DNA from 3 places in the Serratia aquatilis genome. Region 3 is predicted to be linked to each of the others. Evidence: predicted binding sites of a transcription regulator. Region 3 holds the regulator's gene; each other region holds the start of a gene.

The links. Region 3 encodes sigma-54, which starts transcription at its own class of promoters, with help from an activator protein. Its sites were predicted from a motif close to GTTGGCACANNTTTCGCTNT; they were not measured.
Region 1: the regulator sigma-54 is predicted to act here: its motif matches at 5,644-5,663, upstream of glnK (P-II family nitrogen regulator).
Region 2: the regulator sigma-54 is predicted to act here: its motif matches at 6,051-6,070, upstream of glnA (glutamate--ammonia ligase).

The regions. Positions count from the first base shown of each region.
Region 1 is NZ_CP173186.1:3,961,949-3,969,986, forward strand. It holds gene tomB (Hha toxicity modulator TomB) at 436-804, shown strand; gene SAQUA_RS17900 (HHA domain-containing protein) at 855-1,058, shown strand; RNA gene ffs (signal recognition particle sRNA small type) at 1,608-1,704, opposite strand; gene SAQUA_RS17910 (MGMT family protein) at 1,859-2,176, shown strand; gene SAQUA_RS17915 (YbaY family lipoprotein) at 2,226-2,717, opposite strand; gene tesB (acyl-CoA thioesterase II) at 2,984-3,847, shown strand; gene amtB (ammonium transporter AmtB) at 3,928-5,214, opposite strand; gene glnK (P-II family nitrogen regulator) at 5,252-5,590, opposite strand; gene SAQUA_RS17935 (SmdB family multidrug efflux ABC transporter permease/ATP-binding protein) at 5,977-7,755, opposite strand; gene SAQUA_RS17940 (SmdA family multidrug ABC transporter permease/ATP-binding protein) at 7,748-8,038, opposite strand, start outside.
Region 2 is NZ_CP173186.1:5,345,047-5,353,084, reverse strand. It holds gene hemN (oxygen-independent coproporphyrinogen III oxidase) at 118-1,491, shown strand; gene SAQUA_RS24315 (YshB family small membrane protein) at 1,527-1,649, opposite strand; gene glnG (nitrogen regulation protein NR(I)) at 1,764-3,176, opposite strand; gene glnL (nitrogen regulation protein NR(II)) at 3,161-4,234, opposite strand; gene glnA (glutamate--ammonia ligase) at 4,560-5,969, opposite strand; gene typA (ribosome-dependent GTPase TypA) at 6,342-8,038, shown strand, end outside.
Region 3 is NZ_CP173186.1:552,134-560,171, reverse strand. It holds gene lptA (lipopolysaccharide ABC transporter substrate-binding protein LptA) at 1-355, shown strand, start outside; gene lptB (LPS export ABC transporter ATP-binding protein) at 362-1,087, shown strand; gene rpoN (RNA polymerase factor sigma-54) at 1,139-2,575, shown strand; gene hpf (ribosome hibernation promoting factor) at 2,599-2,886, shown strand; gene ptsN (PTS IIA-like nitrogen regulatory protein PtsN) at 3,108-3,569, shown strand; gene rapZ (RNase adapter RapZ) at 3,702-4,556, shown strand; gene npr (PTS phosphocarrier protein NPr) at 4,553-4,825, shown strand; gene SAQUA_RS02490 (aldehyde dehydrogenase family protein) at 5,150-6,643, opposite strand; gene SAQUA_RS02485 (cupin domain-containing protein) at 6,664-7,029, opposite strand; gene SAQUA_RS02480 (NAD(P)/FAD-dependent oxidoreductase) at 7,099-8,038, opposite strand, start outside.

The DNA of each region.
Region 1 (8,038 bases), 2.0 Mb from region 3:
CTTCCAGCATCGGTCAATTTTTAGCGCATACTTGGATATCAGCCGTGGCAAACACATTAATGACGTTGTTATTTTTACCCTGTGGGAAAAGGGTTTGGTTTTTTGCTCCATCGGTAACATATGTTCTTCTACTATTGATGAATTGTAAGTTTAGGTAATAGTAAAATGCCAGATGGTAAAAAATGATTTATATTTATTATGCAGGAAGCTTATTAAGTCACTACATGTATCAAGCTTCTTTTGCTTATACTTTAAATAATTCGTGTTACATGAAGGAGGCAAGCTCGAGAGCCCCTGAAGCATAGAGAGCTATGTGACTGGAGCTCGTAGGTGCAGCCAACACGCATGCGGCGTGGAGTATAACGAGTATATGGTGTAAGTCAGTGTACTCACAGAGTGTTATCAACACCGATATTAAGACTGACGGGGGATGATATGGATGAGTATTCGCCAAAAAGGCACGATATTGCTCAACTCAAGTTCTTGTGTGAAAATTTGTCTGACGAAGGCATCGCTACCTTGGGTGACAGCCATCATGGTTGGGTAAACGATCCTACGTCTTCCGTCAATCTCCAGCTTAATGAGCTGATTGAACATATTGCTTCATTTGTAATGAGTTTTAAAATTAAATACGTGGAAGAAAGTGATTTGTCGGGGGTAGTTGAAGAATACCTCGACGATACCTATACTCTGTTCAGTAGTTACGGTATTAATGACTCAGACTTACGCCGTTGGGAAAAAACCAAGGCGCGAACATTCAGAATGTTCTCAGGAGAGGGCACCTGTACCACAATGAAAACTTAGAGGATAATTATCCTCAATTAATTCTACAGTTAATAAGATTAAAGGTTACCATGACTAAAATTGACTATTTGATGCGTTTGCGTAAATGCACTACGATTGAAACTCTTGAACGTGTTATTGAGAAAAACAAGTACGAGCTATCTAACGATGAGCTGGAGCTTTTCTACTCCGCGGCAGACCATCGCCTTGCTGAGCTGACCATGAACAAGCTGTACGATAAAATCCCCGTAGCTGTTTGGAAATACGTAAGATAATCAAAGAAATTAGCGTTGAGCCGATGATATTATCTGCATCGATCTTTGATCTGGTTAGTATTTTTTGAATTTTGAAAGATTGCTTCTTTGCTGGAAATGCTGCGGAAGCAATTGAAATAGGTTTTCAATTAATTTTGGTGAACTGTGTTTTGTACAGCGCTACGGCGTTTCTGTGCCCTAAGACTATTGCCGCTGCAAATGAAAGTGGTTAATTATCCATCATCTAAGTGTATGATATAAAGCTGTAGCAAAATAGTAATCATTAATAGTAAAAGTAGTGATCCGTATAAAGTTTAAAAAGTCGTCATGATAACGTATTGTTTAATTTAGATGGCGGTTTCTTGCCACTGACCACTCCGGCAGGCTGACATTCCCTTTCAAAAATGCCGCAATATCTCTGCGGGCAATGTGACGCTATGGTAAACAGCGCAAAGTGTTGGTCAGATTTTATCCGTGAGATGTTGCTTTACTGCAATCGTGAAGCGTTATGAGCAGATAATCGGCGTCAGCCGGTGCATTTTTGAATCGCAGAATAGAATTGGGTGGGAGCCCTGCCAGCTACATCCCGGCACACACGTCACCTGCTACGGCTGCTTCCTTCCGGATCTGACCGAGTTCACAAGTTAGTGTTGCGGGAGAACCAACAGGGCCCCCATTGACGGCTTCATTAACTTACGAAGCGGTGGGCATTATCGGTGATGGCTAACCAAATAGCAAGCCAACCCAGAGCAACCGCTGTTTTCTTACCCACTCCGGCTGTGGCACACTTCACTAACGGTTTTTACAGCAGGAAGAGAAGTATGGCACTTGAAGACGCCACATTTCGTCAACGCGTATTTCACGTGATTGCCGCTATACCCTATGGCAAGGTAACCACCTACGGCGAAGTGGCGAGGTTGGCCGGCTCATCACGTGCAGCGAGGCAGGTTGGGGGAGTATTGAAAAAACTTCCGGCAGGTAGTTCTTTGCCCTGGCATCGAGTCATTAACCGCCATGGAGAAATTTCACTGCGTGGTGATGACTACATCCGGCAAAAGCAGGCATTAAAGGCTGAAGGAGTTGAATTCTCCGCGCAAGGGCAGATAAATCTGGCCGTTTACGGCTGGCGCTGGGAGTAAACAAAATAGCCTTTGAGGATGCCCCAAAGGCTATTGAAGAGACTTAGCGTTACTGAGCTGACGCTGGTGTCACCTGAATCGAAGTATTCTGCACAGGAACCAGCAATAAATCAGCGCCGGTTCCGTTACGGTTGATCACTTCATGGATCGTGTCCGTAATGAACATAAGCTGACCATTCGACGTAATCGCTGCGCTCAGGATAATGCGCGCATTAGGTTGGATTTCATCAGGTGTATACGGCAATACGAAGCTGAAAGGTGCCTGCTGACCTTCTGTTCGGATTGCGAGCTGTGAGATGACTTTTGAAGGCGCATCAGCAAGTGATGCATCAGACAGTGTCACCGTCAGGACTGCATCAGGCGGCAAAGCAATACGTTGGCGAATGTTAACTGTACCCTGCACTACCGGGCCCTGAATCGGCATTTGCGCTACGGCAGAGGTATCGGTAGCCTGAGTGGGAGCATCCATATTCTTGGGGGAACAGCCTGCTAACAAGATTGTCAGCGCAATTGCACCCCCAACTATCTTCCAATTTCTCATAGTTATTTATCCTTTATTGTTATTTAACAGATAACAACTTAAACCATATTAAACATTAAAAATAGAGTATAATTCTGATAAATCCCCAGAGAGCAGCATTGGAACCACTCAGCTACTTAATAACACTGATAATTAACATCACTCGATAAGCTCAAAACATCCACAGTTCACCAACGGTTACCAACCAGACAATGCAATATAATTGACGTCCTGCCATCATATTAAGCACACTGCCCTAACATTATGACTACGAGGAACGCTACTTTATGAGTCAGGCACTAGAAAACCTCCTTAACCTGCTGAACCTGGAAAAAATTGAAGAGGGTCTATTTCGCGGCCAGAGCGAGGATCTGGGCTTACGCCAAGTATTTGGCGGGCAAGTCGTTGGCCAAGCACTGTACGCCGCAAAACAAACCGTTCCTTTAGAGCGTAGTGTTCATTCATTTCATAGCTATTTCCTGCGTCCAGGAGACAGCAGCAAACCCATTATTTATGATGTAGAATCTCTGCGTGACGGTAATAGTTTCAGTGCACGTCGTGTGAGCGCCATTCAAAATGGTAAGCCTATTTTCTACATGACAGCCTCTTACCAAATCCCCGAGCAAGGCTTTGAGCACCAGAACACCATGCCGGACGTGCCTCCGCCAGAAGGCCTGTTGTCAGAGTCTGAAATCGCGCAAAAACTGGCGTACATGTTGCCAGAGAAAGTACGTGACAAGTTTATTGGCCAAAAGCCGCTCGAGATGCGCCCGGTAAAATTCCATAATCCGTTGAAAGGGAGCATTGAAGAACCTATTCGACATGTTTGGTTCCGTGCCAACGGCGCTATGCCAGATGACCAGCGTATCCATCAGTATCTGCTCGGCTATGCTTCTGACTTCAATTTCTTACCCACTGCACTGCAGCCACATGGCATCGGTTTCCTTGAACCAGGGATGCAAGTTGCCACCATCGATCACTCTATGTGGTTCCACCGCCCATTCCGTTTAGATGATTGGTTACTTTACGTAGTGGAAAGCACCTCGGCTTCCGGCGCTCGTGGTTTCGTGCGTGGGCAGTTCTATACCCGTGACGGAGTGCTGATAGCCACTTCCGTGCAAGAAGGCGTTATGCGTCAGCGCGATGCATAAAAAGAGAGAGGGGCGATGTCGCCATCGCCCCTCTTTGTACATGTTAATTATCGATAATTCAGTTAATGGCATTACCTGTGTTACTGGTTGTAGGCATTTTCACCATGGCTGTTAACATCCAGACCTTCACGCTCTTGTTCTTCAGGTACTCTCAGCCCCACAATCGCACCGGCCACTTTGAAAGCGATAAACGCCGCTACGCTCGACCACACCAGAGTCACAACCACACTCAATAGTTGGATCCACATTTGATGGCCCATGGTCACTCCCGCTGCATAGCCCGTACCGCCCAGTGATGAAGCAGTAAACACACCGGTCAGCAGGCAGCCAACAATGCCGCACACGCCGTGGACACCAAACACATCGCAGGTATCATCCACTTTCAGCCATTTCTTCAGCGTTACTACCCCCCACAGGCCAGCCACCCCCGCCAACAGGCCAATAATCAGCGCTCCCCCCACGCCCACGGTACCTGCCGCAGGAGTTACCGCAACCAGACCGGCAATACAGCCTGAACAAGCTCCCAGCAGCGAAGGTTTACCCCGCATTATCCACTCAGCAAAGGTCCAAGAGAGAATTGCACCCGCCGTAGCTATGACCGTGTTGAGGAATGCCAGAGCGGCAATCCCGTTGGCTGCGCTGGCTGAACCGGCGTTGAAGCCGAACCAACCGATGTACAATATAGAGGCCCCGGTAAATACCATCGGCAGGTTATGAGGCTTGAACGCTTCTTTGCCAAATCCGGCGCGCTTGCCAAGCAGGTAAGCCCCTACCAAACCAGCACTGGCCGCGTTGATGTGCACAACGGTTCCACCAGCAAAGTCCAGAGCACCATCTTTTGCCAACAATCCACCACCCCACACCATATGCGCAATCGGCAGGTAGGAAATGGTGAACCAGATAGCGGCGAAGATGATCACTGCAGAGAAGCGAATACGCTCGGCAAAGCCCCCCACCACCAAAGCTACGGTAATACAGGCAAAGGAAGCCTGGAAAACAACGTGGATCATTTGGCTCATAGTGCCGGTCACGCTATCTATGCCGATCCCTTTAAGCATCACCGTCTGAAAACCGCCAAAGAAGGCGTTCCCTTCGCTGAAAGCCAGCGTGTAACCATAGAAAACCCACAGTACGCACACCAAAGCAAAGGTCACCGTAACTTGGGTCAACATCGAAAGTACGTTCTTGGCGCGCAGCAATCCACCGTAAAACAACGCAATACCAGGCAGCGTCATGAATAGCACCAGCACGGTACAAATCATCATAAACGCGTTGTCAGCCTTATCTGCCACAGCAGGAGCGGCCATAGCCAAAGAAGGAACCAGGGTTACCAAACTCAGGCCCAACATGGATAAAAGTCTTCTCATAATCGATCCATCCCCATTCACTTGACCGAGCTGGTGCTTAAAGTGCCGCTTCGTCTGTTTCGCCAGTACGAATACGAATGACGCGTTGCAATTCGGCAACGAAAATCTTGCCGTCACCAATTTTTCCGGTATAGGCCGCTTTACTGATGACATCAATGACTTCATCTAACTGATCATCGGCAATAGCAATGTCAATTTTGACTTTGGGCAAGAAATTGACGCTGTATTCAGCTCCTCGATAGAGCTCAGCATGGCCCTTCTGGCGACCAAAACCCTTAACCTCAGTGACGGTCAGCCCCTGAATACCTACGGAGGATAAGGCTTCACGCACGTCCTCTAACTTGAATGGTTTGATCACCACGGTAACCAGTTTCATATTGCCTCTCCGCGAATTAAGCCTAGAAAACTCACTCTTGGTACAATTCTAGATAAGCAAAGACTGTGCCATAAATAATTATTCATTATGATTCAGTGCGTTATGAAGGTTGGGTAGGGATTATGGCACTGACTATCCGTTACGGTACCAATAACGGATCTTGTTTTGCACTATTTTAGTGCACTGCGCCATCAAAACGTGCAGCGATGATAACTGCAAAACAGTGAAGGTTTGTTTGTGGTGCAAAAATCAAGAGCTCCTTGATTGAGGAGCTTTTGATGGGAGGAGTAGGCTGTTGAACAGAGAGCCACTCTGCCCTTCACCCTCCGCCTTGATAACAGGCTTTTGGGTCTGCGACGGCACCACGGGAAATGGAGGGACACAGCCTAAAGCGGTTGGGGGATTTCGCCAGCACACGCAGCCAGTTCCTCCCCTACCAGTTGCAACTGGTACATCTGATAATAACGCCCCTGCTGTGCCAAGAGTTGCTGATGGTTACCCTGCTCAACCGCATGACCACGGTGCAGTACCAGGATAGAATCAGCATCGACAATCGTGGAAAGGCGGTGGGCAATAACAACCAGCGTCGTATGTTCACGGATCAGGCGCAGCGCACGCTGAATCGCCTGCTCAGTACCTGAGTCAATGTTAGCAGTAGCTTCATCGAGGATCAGGATTTTGGGAGCCAGCACCAATACACGTGCCATAGCGAGCAATTGCTTCTGACCAACCGATAAATTATTCCCCTGCTCCCCAAGACGCGTCTGGATCCCCTGAGGTAATCCTCGTACCAACTCCGCCAGTTGCACCGTTTCCAGCGCCTTCCAGACCACTTGCTCGCTGATATTGCGCCCAAGCGTCACGTTGGCCAACACTGATTCAGCCATAACCACCGGATCTTGCTGCACCATGGCTATGCCTTGCCGCAAGGTTCTATGCGAAAGGCTGGATAGCAGGCGCCCATCCAAACGAATTTCACCCTCACTTAATGGGTAATACCCCATCAACAAGTTAGCCAGCGTGCTCTTACCGCTGCCGGTATGCCCAACCAAGGCAACAAAACCCCGTGGAGGGACGCTCAGTGAGATGTGCTGCAACACCTTTTTGTCACTACGGTAGGCGAAACTCAGGCCACTGATATCGATACGTCCACTTGCCAACGGACGCTCGTCGCTGCCATAACGCTGCTGGCTGCGATCCATTAGCTCGAAGATGCGCTCGCCCGCGACCACTGCCTGCTGCAAAATCGATTGTTGGGCAGTTAACTCAATCAATGGCTCATTCAAGCGGCCAAGGTAGTTGATAAAGGCATACAATACCCCTACCCCGATAGCCCCTTCCCCGCTGAAGCCAAACAACATCAGCAAACCACACAATACCAGTGCAGAGAATAGGCTGAGCAAAGGCCGTAACAGGAAACCATCCAACCGCAAGGTCTGCATCCGTGCAATATAATGCGAGCGGCTTGCCGCACTCATGCGCTCACCAAAACGCTGCTGTTGGCGGAACTGCTGGATCACGCTCATTCCACCTATCACTTCATTGAAACCGTCGTTGATATCTGCAAGATAACTGCGTACCCGGCGAACAATCGGCGTGCTGTAATATTGATAGATCCCCATTACCGTAAATACAGCGGGGAATATGCAAATCGCGACCAACGCCATACGCCAGTCAAGGCTGAACATCGCCACCAGCATTGCACCGATCAGCGCTGCACTTTTCAGTACCGTGGACACCACCATGACATACAGATCTTTGATCACTTCGGTATCGTTGGTCACCCGCGAGATCAATTGCCCAACGGGCTGGGTATCGAATGCACTCAATGGTTGACGCAGTGCCGCATCCATCACATCAATGCGCAGCCTCTGCACTACGCCGACGGCGGCCTGATTAAACAGGATCGCCTGGAAATACTGCATTACCGCAGCGAGCAGTTCCAATAGGATATAGGCTACGGCCAAACCGCCGACAATCTTCAGCGGTAACTGGCCCCTGGCAACATAGTTATCGATAAAATAGCCAATCAATATCGGACCGGCGACTTCTGCCGCAGCGGCAATCCACAGCATCATCACCGCCAGCCCCAGTGGTTTACGGTAAGGAGAACCGTAAGCCAACAGCCGTTTCAGCGTTGGCCACAACTGTTGCATTTTACTCATCGACCAAGGCCTCCTCTGCGTTTTCAGGAGACTCATCCAACGCGGCTTCCAACTGCTGATAGCGGTACATATCACGATACCAACCGGGTTGGGCCGCCAGTAGCGCATGCCGCCCACGCTGTACGACCGTTCCCTGTTGCATTACCAGAATTTCACTGGCCTCAGTCAAGGCTGAGAGACGGTGCGCGCTGATGATCACCGTACGGTTTTTCCCCCAACTGCGGAGGTTGTAAAGGATTTGGTACTCGGTACGTCCATCAACCGCAGAGAGCGCATCATCCAG
Region 2 (8,038 bases), 630 kb from region 3:
AAAAGAAATCCGACAGGTTTTAAGTTGCAGATAAGCGGCAACAGAAAGGCAAATTGCTCAAGGGGCGTGGTGGTCGGGCATTAAAGACAATCGGTAGATTGGAAGGAGTTAGCAAGCATGTCGGAACAGACGATTGTCTGGGACTTGGCCCTGATCCAGAAGTATAACTATTCCGGGCCGCGTTACACCTCTTACCCTACAGCACTGGAGTTTAACCAGGGCTATGATGAAGCTGCGTTTCAAAAGGCTGCATTGCGTTATCCTGAGCGCCCCCTTTCTTTGTATGTGCATATTCCATTCTGCCATAAGCTCTGTTATTTCTGCGGCTGCAATAAGTTGGTGACGCGCCAGACTCACAAAGCTGATGAATACCTGAAGGTGTTAGAGCACGAGATTGCCGCTCGTGCCCCTTTATTTGTTGGGCGTAAGGTCAGCCAGATACATTGGGGCGGCGGCACGCCAACCTACCTTGATAAGCAGCAAATCAGTCGGCTGGTGGCTATGCTACGCCAGCATTTTGATGTCCAGCCGGAAGCTGAGATGTCGATCGAAGTCGACCCGCGTGAAATCGAACTGGATGTGTTAGATCACTTACGTGCCGAGGGTTTCAACCGTCTCAGCATGGGAGTGCAGGACTTCAATAAGGAGGTTCAGCGTCTGGTTAATCGTGAGCAGGACGAAGACTTTATTTTTGCCTTGATCGCCCGCGCTAAAGCCTTGGGGTTCAATTCTACTAATATCGACCTGATTTACGGCCTGCCAAAACAGACCCCAGAGAGTTTTGCTTTCACCTTACAACGCGTGGCAGAATTAAACCCGGACCGCCTTAGCGTGTTTAACTACGCGCATTTGCCGGCGTTATTCGCGGCTCAACGTAAAATCAAAGATGCCGATTTGCCGAGCGCTCAGCAGAAGCTCGATATTCTTCAGCAGACGATTGCTTCACTGACCGAGTCTGGCTATCAGTTTATCGGTATGGATCACTTTGCTCGTCCAAATGATGAGTTAGCTATTGCTCAGCGGGAGGGTAAGTTGCACCGCAATTTCCAGGGGTACACCACCCAGGGGGACAGCGATCTGTTGGGGCTTGGGGTCTCTGCCATCAGTATGCTCGGCGACAGCTATGCGCAGAATCAGAAAGAGTTGAAAGAGTATTACGCCAATATAGCTGAACGCAGTAACGCCTTGTGGCGTGGTTTAGCTATGACAGAAGACGATTGCCTGCGCCGTGACGTTATCAAGACGCTAATCTGTAACTTCCAGCTTGCTTATCAACCGATTGAGCTACAGTACGGGATTGTATTTGCCGATTACTTTTCAACCGACCTGGAATTACTGGCGCCGTTTGAACGTGACGGACTAGTCGTTCGTGATGAGCAGGGGATCCGCGTAACGCCGCGTGGGCGTTTGCTGATCCGCAATATTTGTATGTGTTTCGATATTTACCTGCGAAAGCAAGCACGGACTCAGCAATTTTCACGAGTCATCTGACATATAAAACAACGGCCGCATCTGCGGCTGTTGTTTTAACTGAAGAAATTCATTAGTGCCGCACATAGCACAGCAGCAACGGCTGCTTGTGGCGAATGGCTTACGGCAGAACTGACGTCTGCACCATGAGTAATAAATACGATCAGTGAATCCAGCATCTAAGGCCTCCAGAGTTTGCGACACGATCATACTGCTGCCAAAAAACCTGTAAAGCCTTAACTCGTCTGTTTTTTGTGCGCTCGATTGTATTTTTAATCATCAGAGGCTAAAGGTTACTCCATCCCTAATTCTTTCAGCTTACGCGTTAGGGTATTTCTTCCCCATCCCAGTAGACGAGCGGCTTCCTGCTTATGTCCTTGGGTATGCCTTAGCGCGGTAGTGAGCAATGTGCGTTCCATTTCCGGCTGAGCTTCCGATAACAGATTTTGATGACCGGAACGCAGTGCGCGATCGGCCCACTGTGCCAACAGAGTAGCCCAACTGTCTGGCAGAGCGTGGTTACCAACCTCAGGTACGCTGGTTTCAAACAGCTCTCCAGGCAGATCCTGAATCAGCAATTCCTGCCCGGCAGCCATCACGGTTAACCAGCGACAGGTGTTTTCCAACTGGCGTACGTTACCTGGCCATGGTAAACGGGTGAGGGCTGTTTCGGTTTCCGGATGCAGATTTTTTGCCTCGACCCCCAATTCTTTTGCCGCTACCTGCAGGAAGTAGCGAGCCAGACGCGGAATATCTTCACGACGTTCACGCAAGGGGGGTAAATGTACGCGGATCACGTTCAGGCGGTGAAACAGATCCTCACGAAACTTGCCCTCTTGCACGCGCAATTCCAGATTCTGGTGAGTGGCGGCAATGATACGCACATCCACTTTTACTGGTGCATATCCCCCCACCCGATAGAACTGGCCATCTGCCAACACGCGGAGTAAACGGGTCTGTACATCCAGCGGCATATCACCAATTTCATCCAGGAACAGTGTCCCACCATCGGCCTGCTCGAAGCGGCCTTGACGGATCTGATTAGCCCCGGTAAATGCTCCTTTTTCATGGCCGAAGAGTTCTGACTCGATCAGATCTTTGGGTATCGCAGCCATATTCAGCGCAATAAACGGGGATTTGACGCGTGGACTGTGGCGGTGCAGCGCATGTGCGACCAGTTCTTTACCTGTTCCAGACTCCCCGTTGATCAGCACGCTGATAGATGAGCGAGACAGACGGCCAATAATGCGGAACACATCCTGCATTGCCGGAGCTTCGCCAATAATATCCGTAACCGGATCGTTGGCTGGCTGGCTGCGAGCGGGTTGTTGCTGTTCTTGATAATGGCTGATGGCTCGCTCTACTAGCGCGACGGCCTCATCAATATCAAAAGGTTTTGGCAGATAGTCGAAGGCACCCTGCTGATAGGCACTGACCGCCGCATCCAGATCTGAATGAGCAGTCATTATGATGACCGGAAGCATCGGGTGGCGCTGTTTGATCTGCTTAAGAAGTGCCAAACCATCCATACCCGGCATGCGGATATCAGATAGCAACACGTCGGGAGTTTGCGTGGCCAATGCTTCTAGCACGGCATTACCACTGTCGAAGCTGACGCAGCTCACACTCGCTCCAGTAAGTGCGCGCTCAAGCACCCAACGTATGGAGCTATCGTCATCGACGATCCAGACTATCCCTCGTTGCATACAGACCTCAGCTTACAAATAGGCAGGTAAACCGAGAACTCGGTATGTCCTGGCCAACTGTTATATTCAATTTTCCCGTAATGTTGATCGATAAGACTACGGGCGATGGACAATCCCAAGCCGGTACCTCCTTCACGGCCACTGACCATGGGATAGAAGAGCGTGTCTTGCAACAGAGCCGGTACGCCGGGGCCGTTATCTTCAATATCGATACGTGCAGCCAGCCTGCAACGGGTGCCATGCAGGGTGATCTGAAACGCGGTGCGTGTACGCAGCGTAATCGTTCCCCCAGTTTCACCCAGCGCCTGCAGAGCGTTACGTGCGATGTTGAGCAACACCTGCTCTATCTGTTCCGGGTCGTGTTCCAGCTCAGGCAAGCTGGGATCGTAATCACGTATCAGCGTAACGTTATCCGGTTTTTCCAGCGATACCAGTTGGCTAACGCGCTCCATAACCTGATGAATGCTCTGAGTAACGTGTTGGCCGGGGCGTTGCGGCCCCAACAAACGGTCCACCAGATTACGCAATCGGTCGGCCTGTTCAATGATGACCTTAGTGTATTCGGTCAATGCTGGGTCGGGCAGCGCTTTAGCCAGCAACTGCGCTGCACCTCGCAAACCACCGAGAGGATTCTTGATTTCATGGGCCAACCCGCGAACCAGATCGCGGGCCGCAACCTGCTGAGCATGTTGCAGTTGTTCCTGGCTTAAACGGCGCTGATTGTCCATAGGGGCAAGCTCCATGAGGATAAAGCCTTCAGGAAGCATCTGAGCGGTCAAGGAGAGGATATGTGCACGGTTATCGACGACCAGGGTCACTTCATTATCGGTAAAGCCCTGGCCAGCGCTCAGGCTCTCTCGCATCATCTCGATGTTCAGCGAGAAATAACCGAGTAAATCAGGCAATGGTGTACCGAAAAGTTTACGGGCACTCTGTGCCAGTAACTGTTGTGCGGCCGGATTTGCAAAGTGAATCGCAAGCGTTTCATCTAACAGCAGAACACTATTGATGAGAGAATTGAGGACCTGCCCAGAGTCGGGTAGCTTGCCAGTTGCCATATATGCCCTTCATCTTTCAATGCACAGCGTTGTTGGCTGCCGCCGGGCTGTACCTTTAAGTTTATTGGGTACAACGGTTTCTTGCACCTTTTTAGTGCATACATCCTACCTCATCCGCCACCGTCGCGGTATGAAATAGTTTTGCAGAAACCAGAATGGAGAAAAAAGCCCATCCGAAGATGGGCAGGAAAGTTTCCACGGCAACAAAAAAACGATAACTAAAACTATCTGCGTCATCCGCAGAGAGCGCAGTGTATTGGTCATCTTTCAAACTGCAGGTAGGATGGCATTTTTCACCAGCGCCTTCCTGCAATCTGAAAAGGCCTTAAACGCTGTAGTACAGTTCGAACTCAACCGGGTGTGGCGTCATGCGTACACGATCCATCTCTTCTTTACGCAGTTCGATATAAGCATCGATAGCGTCGTCGGTGAATACGCCACCACGGGTCAGGAACTCGCGGTCTTCATTCAGTGCTGCCATCGCTTCATCCAGTGAGCCTGCAACTTTTGGAATTTCAGCTTCTTCTTCCGGTGGCAGGTCATACAGGTTTTTGTCCATGGCATCGCCAGGGTGGATCTTGTTGATAATACCGTCCAGGCCAGCCATCAGCAGTGCAGCAAAGCACAGGTATGGGTTGGCTGCTGGATCTGGGAAGCGAGCTTCGATGCGGCGTGCTTTCGGGCTGGCAACCACAGGGATACGGATAGAAGCTGAACGGTTACGGGCGGAATAAGCCAGCATTACCGGGGCTTCATAGCCAGGAACCAGGCGCTTGTAGGAGTTGGTGGTCGGGTTAGCCAGCGCGTTGATCGCTTTAGCATGTTTGATAATGCCACCAATGTAGAACAATGCGATTTCAGACAGGCCGCCGTATTTGTCGCCAGCGAACAGGTTGGTGCCGTTCTTGGACAATGACATGTGGCAGTGCATACCTGAACCGTTATCACCGAACATCGGTTTTGGCATGAAGGTGGCGGTTTTTCCAAATGCATGGGCCACGTTGTGAACCACGTATTTGTAGATCTGGATTTCGTCGGCTTTCTTGGTCATGGTGTTGAAGCGTGTAGCCACTTCGTTCTGACCTGCCGTAGCCACTTCGTGGTGGTGCGCTTCCACGACCAGTCCCATCTCTTCCATGGTCAAACACATGGTAGAGCGGATGTCTTGTGAAGAGTCGACAGGTGGCACTGGGAAGTAACCGCCTTTCACCGCAGGGCGATGGCCTTTGTTACCGCCTTCATATTTGGTGCTGGTGTTCCAGGCGCCTTCGATGTCATCGATGCTTACGTGGGAACCACGGATGCTGCTGCCGAAACGCACATCATCAAACAGGAAAAACTCTGGTTCTGGCCCAAACAGCACGGTATCAGCGATACCGGAAGCGCGCAGAAAATCTTCCGCACGTTTTGAGATTGAACGTGGGTCACGATCGTAGCCCTGCATGGTGCCTGGCTCAAGGATGTCACAACGAATAATCAAGGTTGATTCTTCGAAGAAAGGATCGAGAACGGCAGTGCTGGCGTCTGGCATCAGCACCATGTCAGATTCGTTGATACCCTTCCAACCACCGATTGAGGAGCCGTCAAACATTTTACCTTCTTCAAAGAAGTCGGCATTTACCTGATGAGCAGGGATAGTGACGTGTTGTTCTTTACCCTTGGTGTCAGTGAAACGCAGGTCTACGAATTTCACTTCATGCTCATTCAGCATCGTCAAAACGTGTTCAGCGGACATACTTAACTCTCCCGGATTTATCATTGTCGTCGGCGTGTGACGAATCTGTGGAACTTGGCATCATTTCGCCTTTTGTAGACTAAAGCGAAAACTATGCCAACTTTTTAAAAGCGAAATAATCGCCTATCTGTGCGGGTTTTGCTCATAGGTAGTATGCACCATTAGTAGTGCAATGCACTAATGTGGTGCAAATAACGCGCTATGGGGCACTGTAGTGGTGCAAAATGCGTGCTGTTGCTGCTTTTTCCACCGTGAAAGGGATCACAAACTGACCTATATACGGTTGTTTATAAGAGACTGTTGTGATCTTGTTTAGTCCCTCGCTTAATACGTGTACAATAGCGCGCTATTTCTAATGCCTGAGGCAAAGCTGTGATCGAAAATTTGCGTAACATCGCCATTATTGCCCACGTTGACCATGGTAAGACCACCCTGGTTGACAAGTTGCTGCAACAATCCGGTACTTTCGGAGAGCGTGCGGAAGCAACAGAACGCGTAATGGACTCCAACGATTTGGAGAAAGAGCGTGGGATTACCATCCTCGCAAAAAACACCGCCATTAATTGGAAAGACTACCGCATCAACATCGTTGATACCCCAGGGCACGCCGATTTCGGCGGCGAGGTAGAGCGAGTGATGTCAATGGTCGACTCGGTGCTGCTGGTTGTGGATGCAATGGATGGCCCAATGCCGCAAACCCGTTTCGTGACCAAGAAAGCGTTTGCCAATGGTCTGAAACCGATCGTAGTCATCAACAAGGTTGACCGCCCTGGCGCGCGCCCGGACTGGGTTGTTGATCAGGTCTTCGATCTGTTCGTTAACCTCGATGCCACCGACGAACAGCTTGATTTCCCAATCATCTATGCTTCTGCACTGCTGGGGATCGCAGGTGCCGATCACAACGACATGTCTGAAGACATGACCCCGTTGTATCAGGCGATTGTTGACCACGTATCTGCGCCGAAGGTTGAACTGGATGCGCCATTCCAGATGCAAATCTCTCAGCTGGATTACAACAACTACGTTGGTGTTATCGGTATCGGCCGTATCAAACGCGGTAAAGTCAAGCCAAACCAACAGGTTACTGTGGTAGACAGCGAAGGCAAAACCCGTAACGGTAAAGTGGGTAAAGTGCTGACTCACATGGGGCTGGAGCGTATTGAAGCCACCGTTGCTGAAGCTGGTGACATCATTGCGATCACCGGTCTGGGTGAGTTGAACATCTCTGACACCATTTGTGATGTCAGCGCGGTAGAAGCATTACCTGCATTGTCTGTTGATGAACCAACAGTAAGCATGTTCTTTAACGTCAATACCTCTCCGTTCTGTGGTAAAGAAGGCAAGTACGTGACTTCACGTCAGATCCTTGAGCGCCTGAATAAAGAGCTGGTACACAACGTGGCATTACGCGTTGAAGAAACGGCAGATGCTGATGCGTTCCGTGTTTCAGGCCGTGGTGAACTCCACCTGTCTGTTCTGATCGAAAACATGCGTCGTGAAGGTTTCGAACTGGCGGTTTCCCGTCCGAAAGTTATCTTCCGTGAAATCGATGGCCGCAAGCAAGAGCCGTTCGAAAACGTGACGTTGGACATTGAAGAACAGCATCAGGGTTCCGTGATGCAGGCGATGGGTGAGCGTAAAGCCGATCTGAAAAATATGGATCCGGATGGTAAAGGCCGTGTGCGTCTTGACTATGTGATCCCAAGCCGTGGTTTGATCGGTTTCCGTAACGAGTTCATGACCATGACTTCTGGTACCGGCCTGCTGTATTCCACCTTCAGCCACTACGACGACGTGCGTCCAGGTGAAGTTGGCCAGCGTCAGAACGGTGTGCTGATCTCTAACGGTCAGGGTAAAGCGGTAGCATTCGCCCTGTTTGGTTTGCAAGATCGCGGTAAGCTGTTCCTGGGCCATGGTGCTGAAGTGTACGAAGGCCAGATCATCGGTATTCACACACGTTCTAACGACCTGACTGTCAACTGTCTGACCGGTAAGAAACTGACCAACATGCGTGCTTCCGGTACTGACGAAGCGACAACTTTGGTTCCGGCTATCAAGATGTCTCTAGA
Region 3 (8,038 bases):
AGGAACCATCGAGATCAAAGCCGACAAAGTGGTGGTCACCCGCCCGGACGGCGATCAGAACAAAACCTACATTGAAGCGTTCGGTAATCCAGTCACTTTTTACCAGATGCAGGACAACGGTAAACCGGTGAAAGGCCATGCACAGAAAGTGCGTTACGACGTTGCGACTCAGTTGGTCACGCTCACGGGCAAGGCTTATCTGGAACAGCTCGACAGCAACGTTCAGGGTGACCGAATTACCTATCTGGTGCAGCAACAGCAGATGGAAGCGTTCAGCGACAAAGGCAAACGCGTGACAACGGTTCTGGTGCCATCGCAACTGCAAGACAAAAACGGCCAAAAAAAGAGTAACTAATCACTTATGGCAACACTTATCGCAGAAAACCTGGCGAAAGCCTACAAGGGCCGTAAAGTCGTTGAAGACGTGAGCCTGAAGGTAAAATCAGGGGAAATTGTCGGCTTGCTTGGGCCTAACGGCGCAGGTAAAACCACCACGTTCTACATGGTTGTCGGGATTGTCCAACGTGATGCCGGGCGCATCGTGATCGATGAAGAGGATATCAGTATTCTTCCGCTGCACGCACGTGCTCGCCGTGGTATAGGTTACCTACCGCAGGAAGCCTCTATCTTTCGTCGGCTGAGTGTTTATGACAACCTGATGGCCGTGCTGGAGATCCGCAACGACCTGACGAGTGAACAACGTGACGATCGTGCGGTAGAACTGATGGAGGAGTTTCATATTTCTCACCTGCGTGACAGTATGGGCCAATCTCTTTCTGGCGGGGAGCGACGCCGCGTGGAAATTGCCCGTGCACTCGCTGCCAATCCGAAATTTATCCTGTTGGATGAACCGTTTGCCGGGGTTGACCCGATTTCCGTTATCGATATCAAAAAAATCATTGAGCACCTGCGTGATAGCGGCCTTGGCGTATTGATCACCGATCATAACGTGCGGGAAACGCTGGATGTCTGTGAACGCGCCTACATTGTCAGCCAGGGCAAACTGATCGCTCACGGCACACCGGATGCTATTCTGGCCGACGAGCAGGTGAAACGTGTTTATCTGGGCGAAGAATTCCGCCTCTAAGTTCCAGTGGCATGCCAGCAGGCTGTCGTTAACGGAAGTAGACAGAAGATTATGAAGCAAGGTTTGCAACTCAGGCTCAGCCAGCAACTGGCCATGACTCCCCAACTACAGCAGGCGATACGCCTGTTGCAGCTGTCCACGCTTGAGCTCCAGCAGGAGATCCAACTGGCGTTAGAGAGCAACCCGCTGCTTGAACAAACCGACGATCAGCACGAAGAGATTGACGCCAAAGAGAGCACTGATACCGAAAACCTGGATACCCGCGAAGCGATGGAACAACAGGACATGCCGGAAGAGCTGCCCCTGGATACCTCATGGGATGAGATCTATTCGGCTGGAACACCTTCGGGTACCAGCACCGATTACGGTGATGATGAATTGCCGGTCTATCAAGGGGAAACCACGCAAACGCTACAGGATTACCTGATGTGGCAAGTGGACCTGACACCTTTTTCTGATACTGATGCCGCGATTGCCACTTCTATCGTCGACGCTGTTGACGATACCGGTTACCTCACCGTACCGCTGGAAGACATTCTGGAGAGTATAGGTGATGCAAATGTGACCATGGAAGAGGTCGAAGCGGTGCTGAAGCGGGTACAGCGTTTTGATCCGGTCGGTGTTGCGGCAAGGGATCTGCGCGATTGTTTGCTGATCCAGCTTTCTCAATATGCCAAAGACACCCCTTACCTGGCAGAAGCACGTCTGATTATCAGCGATCACCTGGATTTACTCGCTAACCATGACTTTCGTAGCCTGATGCGAACAACTCGCCTAAAAGAAGATACACTAAAAGAAGCGATGGTGTTGATTCAGTCGCTCGATCCTCGGCCTGGGCAATCGATCAATACTGGTGAGTCGGAGTATGTGATCCCGGATGTACTGGTACGCAAGGTGCAGGATAAGTGGGCAGTAGAACTCAATGCCGACAGTATTCCACGCCTGAAAATCAACCAGCAGTATGCGGCTCTTGGCAACAGCGTGCGCAATGATGCGGACGGTCAGTTTATCCGCAGCAATCTGCAGGAAGCAAAATGGCTGATTAAAAGCCTGGAAAGCCGTAACGAAACTCTGCTCAAGGTTTCCCGCTGTATTGTCGAACAGCAGGAAGCGTTCTTTGAGCAGGGGGAAGAATTTATGAAACCCATGGTACTGGCAGATATCGCACAGGCCGTGGAGATGCATGAATCGACAATCTCGCGCGTCACTACGCAGAAGTTTCTGCACAGCCCGCGTGGCATTTTCGAATTGAAATATTTCTTCTCCAGCCACGTGAATACCGATAGCGGTGGTGAAGCCTCCTCAACGGCAATCCGGGCATTAGTGAAGAAATTGATAGCGGCGGAAAATCCCGCCAAACCGCTTAGCGACAGTAAGCTAGCTACCCTGCTTTCCGAGCAGGGGATCATGGTAGCAAGGCGTACCGTCGCCAAGTACCGAGAGTCTTTGTCCATCCCGCCGTCTAACCAGCGTAAACAGTTGGTTTGACCTCTATAGAGAAGGAAGACATTATGCAGCTCAACATTACCGGTCACCACATCGAAATCACCGAACCTCTGCGTGAATTCGTGAACAGCAAATTTGCCAAGCTCGAGCAGTACTTTGATCGCATTAATCATGTCTATGTGGTACTCAGTGTGGAAAAACTGCAGCAGATTGCTGAAGCGACGGTGCACGTGAACGGTGGTGAGTTGCATGCCACCTCGGAAAAAGAAGATATGTATGCGGCAATTGACACCCTGATCGACAAACTCGCGCGTCAATTGAATAAACATAAAGACAAACTAAAGCAACACTGACATTCTGGGCCACTACCGTTAACGGCAGTGGCCCTAATCGTAGTCTACTTGGCTACACCGTAACCCTATGCGCCCCGTCTCTATGGGGGTGGGTGCAGAGGGTTACCATCAGGGTTAAACAGGCGAAAAATCGTCTTATGAGCATTATTTGTACAGGTCTTTTACACAGGGTAAAGCAGACTGGCCGGATAGTTGAATAAGCGGTTTTAAGTGAAGATGAGATGAACAACGAAATAATGCAATTAAGCTCGGTGTTAAACATCGAGTGCACCAAAAGCTCAGTACACTGCACCAGTAAAAAACGGGCGCTGGAAATTATCAGCGAGTTAGCCGCCAAGCAACTAGGCCTGCCTTCGCAGGTGGTGTTTGAAGCGGTTCTTACCCGGGAACGTATGGGCAGTACGGGTATTGGTAACGGTATCGCTATCCCACACGGTAAGCTGGAAGAAGACACCTTGCGAGCCGTTGGCGTGTTCATCCGTCTTGAACAACCTATCGCCTTTGATGCCATTGATAATCAACCGGTCGATCTGCTCTTCGCCTTACTGGTGCCAGCCGATCAATGTAAAACCCATTTGCATACACTGTCGCTGGTTGCTAAAAGATTGGCAGACAAAACCGTATGCCGCCGCTTACGCTCAGCGCAGAGTGACGAAGAACTCTACCAAATCATTACCGAATAACCGTTGGCTAGCGTGACTTGCAGCCCTGAAAACGATACTGTTTTCTTATTATGTATTCAGGCTTCGGCCTGAATTAACAAAGATCCTAACGGTGGCGATAAGCGCCACTCCGATGCCAGGGGGAGTTGCCACATGGTGCTGATGATTGTCAGCGGCCGTTCCGGTTCAGGGAAATCCGTCGCCTTAAGAGCGCTGGAAGACATGGGTTTTTACTGCGTTGATAACCTGCCCGTGGTACTGCTGCCGCAGCTTGCCCAAACGCTGGCGGAACGCAATAGCTCCGCTGCGGTAAGCATCGACGTACGTAACATGCCGGAATCACCGGAAGTGTTCGAACATGCAATGGCTCAGTTGCCAGAGAGTTTCTCTCCTCAACTGCTGTTCCTTGATGCAGACCGTAACACGCTGATCCGCCGCTACAGTGATACCCGCCGTCTACATCCACTCTCAGCCAAAAACCTGTCGCTGGAAAGCGCGATTGATGAAGAAAGCGATCTGCTGGAGCCGCTGCGTTCCCGCGCGGATCTGATCATCGACACGTCAGAAATGTCGGTGCATGAGTTGGCTGAGATGTTGCGTACTCGTCTGCTGGGCAAACGCGAACGTGAACTGACCATGGTGTTCGAGTCCTTTGGCTTCAAACACGGTCTTCCCATCGATGCCGATTACGTATTTGACGTTCGTTTTCTACCAAACCCGCACTGGGATCCCAAGTTACGTCCAATGACCGGCCTGGATAAGCCCGTGGCATCGTTCCTTGATCGCCATACCGAGGTGCATAACTTTATTTACCAGACGCGCAGCTACCTGGAACTGTGGTTACCGATGCTGGAAACCAACAATCGCAGCTATTTAACCGTGGCAATTGGTTGTACTGGTGGTAAACATCGTTCGGTTTACGTAGCAGAGCAGTTGGCCGATTACTTCCGTTCTCGCGGCAAGAATGTCCAGTCACGCCACCGCACACTGGAAAAGCGCAAGCAATGACGGTCAAGCAAACGGTAGAGATCAAAAACAAGCTGGGTATGCATGCCCGCCCGGCGATGAAGCTGTTCGAGTTGGTGCAGAGTTTTGATGCTGAAGTGCTGTTGCGTAATGACAGCGGTACCGAGGCAGAGGCCAGCAGCGTGATTGCGCTGCTGATGCTCGATTCCGCCCAAGGCCGTCAAATCGAAATAGAAGCCACCGGGCCGGAAGAACAACAGGCCCTGGCGGCAGTTATCGAATTGTTCAACTCCGGGTTCGACGAAGATTAACCCCCTATTCTCTTTATCCTGCAAGCCGCCTCTACGTTGGCAACAACGCTGCGGCGCGAAAGACGACAGCATCCCCTATGAATTTCGTGTTGCAGCTAGGCGGCAAGTGCGTTAATCCCCAGGAGCTTACAATAGGTAAGTGACTGGGGTTCACGTACGCAGACAACAACGCTGCGGCGCGAAAGACGACGGCATCCCCTATGAATTTCGTGTTGCAGCTAGGCGGCAAGTGCGTTAATCCCCAGGAGCTTACAACAGGTAAGTGACTGGGGTTCACGTACGCAGACAACAACGCTGCGGCGCGAAAGACGACGGGGATAGCAATCAGTACCTCATCATTACCGATTTCAGTTCCGTATAGTGCTCAATAAACGCGCTGCCAAACTCCCGGCCAATCCCTGACGATTTCACCCCGCCAAATGGCAATGCCGGATCGAGGAAGGTGTGCATGTTGATCCACACGGTCCCGGCCTGGATACGCGGGATCATACGCATGGCCTTGCTGAGATCGTTAGTCCACAGGCTGGCAGCCAAGCCATAAGGCGAGTCATTGATCATGGCGATCATCTGCTCTTCATCATCATAAGCCAGGAAAGTCCCTACCGGACCAAAGGTTTCCTCACGCATTAATGCATCATTCGGCCCATTGGCGCGGATCGCTGTCGGAGCAACAAAGAAGCCGGGACCAGCCAAAGCATGGCCGCCACAGACAATCTGGCTACCCTCTGCCCGCGCTTTGTCAAACATGCCAAGCACCTTGCGGTAATGGGCTTCATTGGCCAATGGCCCCACTTCTGTAGTTTCATCCAGCGACGAGCCTACTTTCATCGCCGCCAAACGCTGCGTCAGCTTTTCCAACACCTCATCAATATGGCTTGCTGGCAGGTAGAAACGCTCCGCCGCAGCGCAAATCTGCCCCTGATTCAGGTAACCTGCCTCAACAATGCCATCGACCATCTTCTCTACCGAGACGTCTGCCAAAAACGCAGCGGCATTTTTGCCACCCAGTTCCAGCGTGGTACGGACAATACCTTGTTCCATCGCCGCTTTACCTACGGCGATCCCGGTTGGGACAGAACCGGTAAAGGTCACTTTGGCACAATGAGGATGGGCGATAAGCGCGGGTCCAAGACGGGCTCCAGAACCGTTGATCACGTTGAGCGTTCCCTCAGGGATACCCGCCTCTTTTGCCAGCTCAGCGACACGCAGCATGGTCAGCGGCGTATACTCACTTGGCTTGAGAACCACGGTACAGCCACAGGTCAGTGCCGCAGCCAGCTTCCAGATGGAGATCATGATCGAGAAATTCCACGGAATGATCCCAACCACCACGCCCAGCGGCTCTCGCCGGGTAAACGCGGTGTACTTTTCCCCTCTGAAAGAAGGTAATGAAACGTTCAGCGTTTCCCCGCTGATTTTGCTCGACCAGCCGGCAAAATAGCGCAGAAACTGTGAAGCCATATCGATTTCCAACGCGCGGGACAGTTGAATGGTTTTTCCGGAACACAGGCTTTCCAACTGTGCCAACTCCTCGCGGTGAGTCTGTAGCAGATCGGCCAGGCGTGTCAGGCAGTTACCACGCTCCATTGGCGAGACCTGTGCCCAGGCACCGTGGAAAGCGGTAAATGCCGCCTGCATCGCCGCATCGACTTCCGCCTGTCCGCCTTCATTCACCTGCGCGATAGCCTGCCCGGTTGCCGGGTTAACCACCGCAAACCTTTCCACACCCGTTCCGGCCAACTGTTGGCCGTTAATATAGTGGCCATGTTCCCGGCTTAGAAAGGCCGTAACCTGTGGCAACAAGGTAATATCAGTCATCGCATCGCCCTCTTTCAGTATTAGCCTTCAACAATCGCCAGATAATGCTTAACAAAGCGATCAGAGGTAATTTCCCAGCGTACAGGAGTGCCTTTCTCAACAAACCATGAGTCACCGGCCTGATACTGTACCGATTCCCCGGTGTTTTCATTGGTCAGTATCGCAGTACCTTCCCATACCGTAGCGTGTTCGGCGAACGGGTATTCCATCACGAAGGTGCCACGGGTACAGCTGAATACGCCACAGTTCAGGTTATCCGTCGGAGCACCAAAAATCATTGCCACACCAACGTTTGGTTCACCTGCGACAACGGTCGCTCCCAGATTACTGACGCTGCCGATTTCCTGTAGCTCTGGAATAGGTTGCTTGAGAAGTAATGGTTTCATGTGTTTTCTCTTTAATATCAATCAGTATAGGTTTCCTCACACACTCCCGGCAGGAGGGTAAGGGTTGGATTAACGGCGGCCTTTCCAATAGCCCGAGGTCTGATGCCAGACTTTGCCAGCCGTGGTCATCACCCGGCGTAGCTTGTCTTTACCGAAAATATTGACGTGAGGGATCGAACTCATCAGATCGTAACGATCCGATCCTTCGCTCATGCCCTCGGCCAGTACTTTGCAGACGATATGACTCGGCGTCACACCAAAACCGGAATAGCCTTGTACGTAAAACACATTATCGTGTTGTGGCAACGTACCAATCTGCGGGAATAGGTTAGCGCTGCAACACAGCGGTCCGCCCCAGGCCAAATCGATCTTCACGTCTTTAAGGTACGGGAAGATTTTCAGCATCAGGTTACGGTTCCAGGCTTTCAGATCGGCAGGAATGTACTCAACCAATCGGGTGGCGCTACCGAACAGCAAACGGTTTTCGTTGGTCACACGGTAATAGTCGATGACTGGCCGAATGTCGCTGTAGGCCCCGCGGATCGGGCTGATACGGCGGATCAGTTCGTCAGACAATGGCTCGGTCGCCAACTGAAATGCATAAGTATTAATCGTTTTTCCGTAGATAAATGGGTCCATGCCGTTGAGAAAACCGTTACACGCCCAAAGCATCTTTTTGGCACGTACCGACCCCATTGCAGTGCGCACGGTAATGCGCGAACCATAATCCACATTCAGCACGCTGCTGTTTTCGAAAATCTTCACCCCATAACCGACCAGCGCTTTCGCTTCCCCCAGCAACAGGTTGAGCGAATGAACATGGCCCCCGCCCATATGCTTCAAGGCACAGGTATAAGCATCGGAGCCCACAACCTGCTTGACCTCGGAACCGGTATAGAGCTCAATCTCTTCATCTGGCGATACCGCTTTAAACTCTTTCAACCAGCTACGCAGCGTCTTTTCCTGCCGCGCATTGCTGCCCAGATAGCCGTAGCCAAAGCAGAAATCG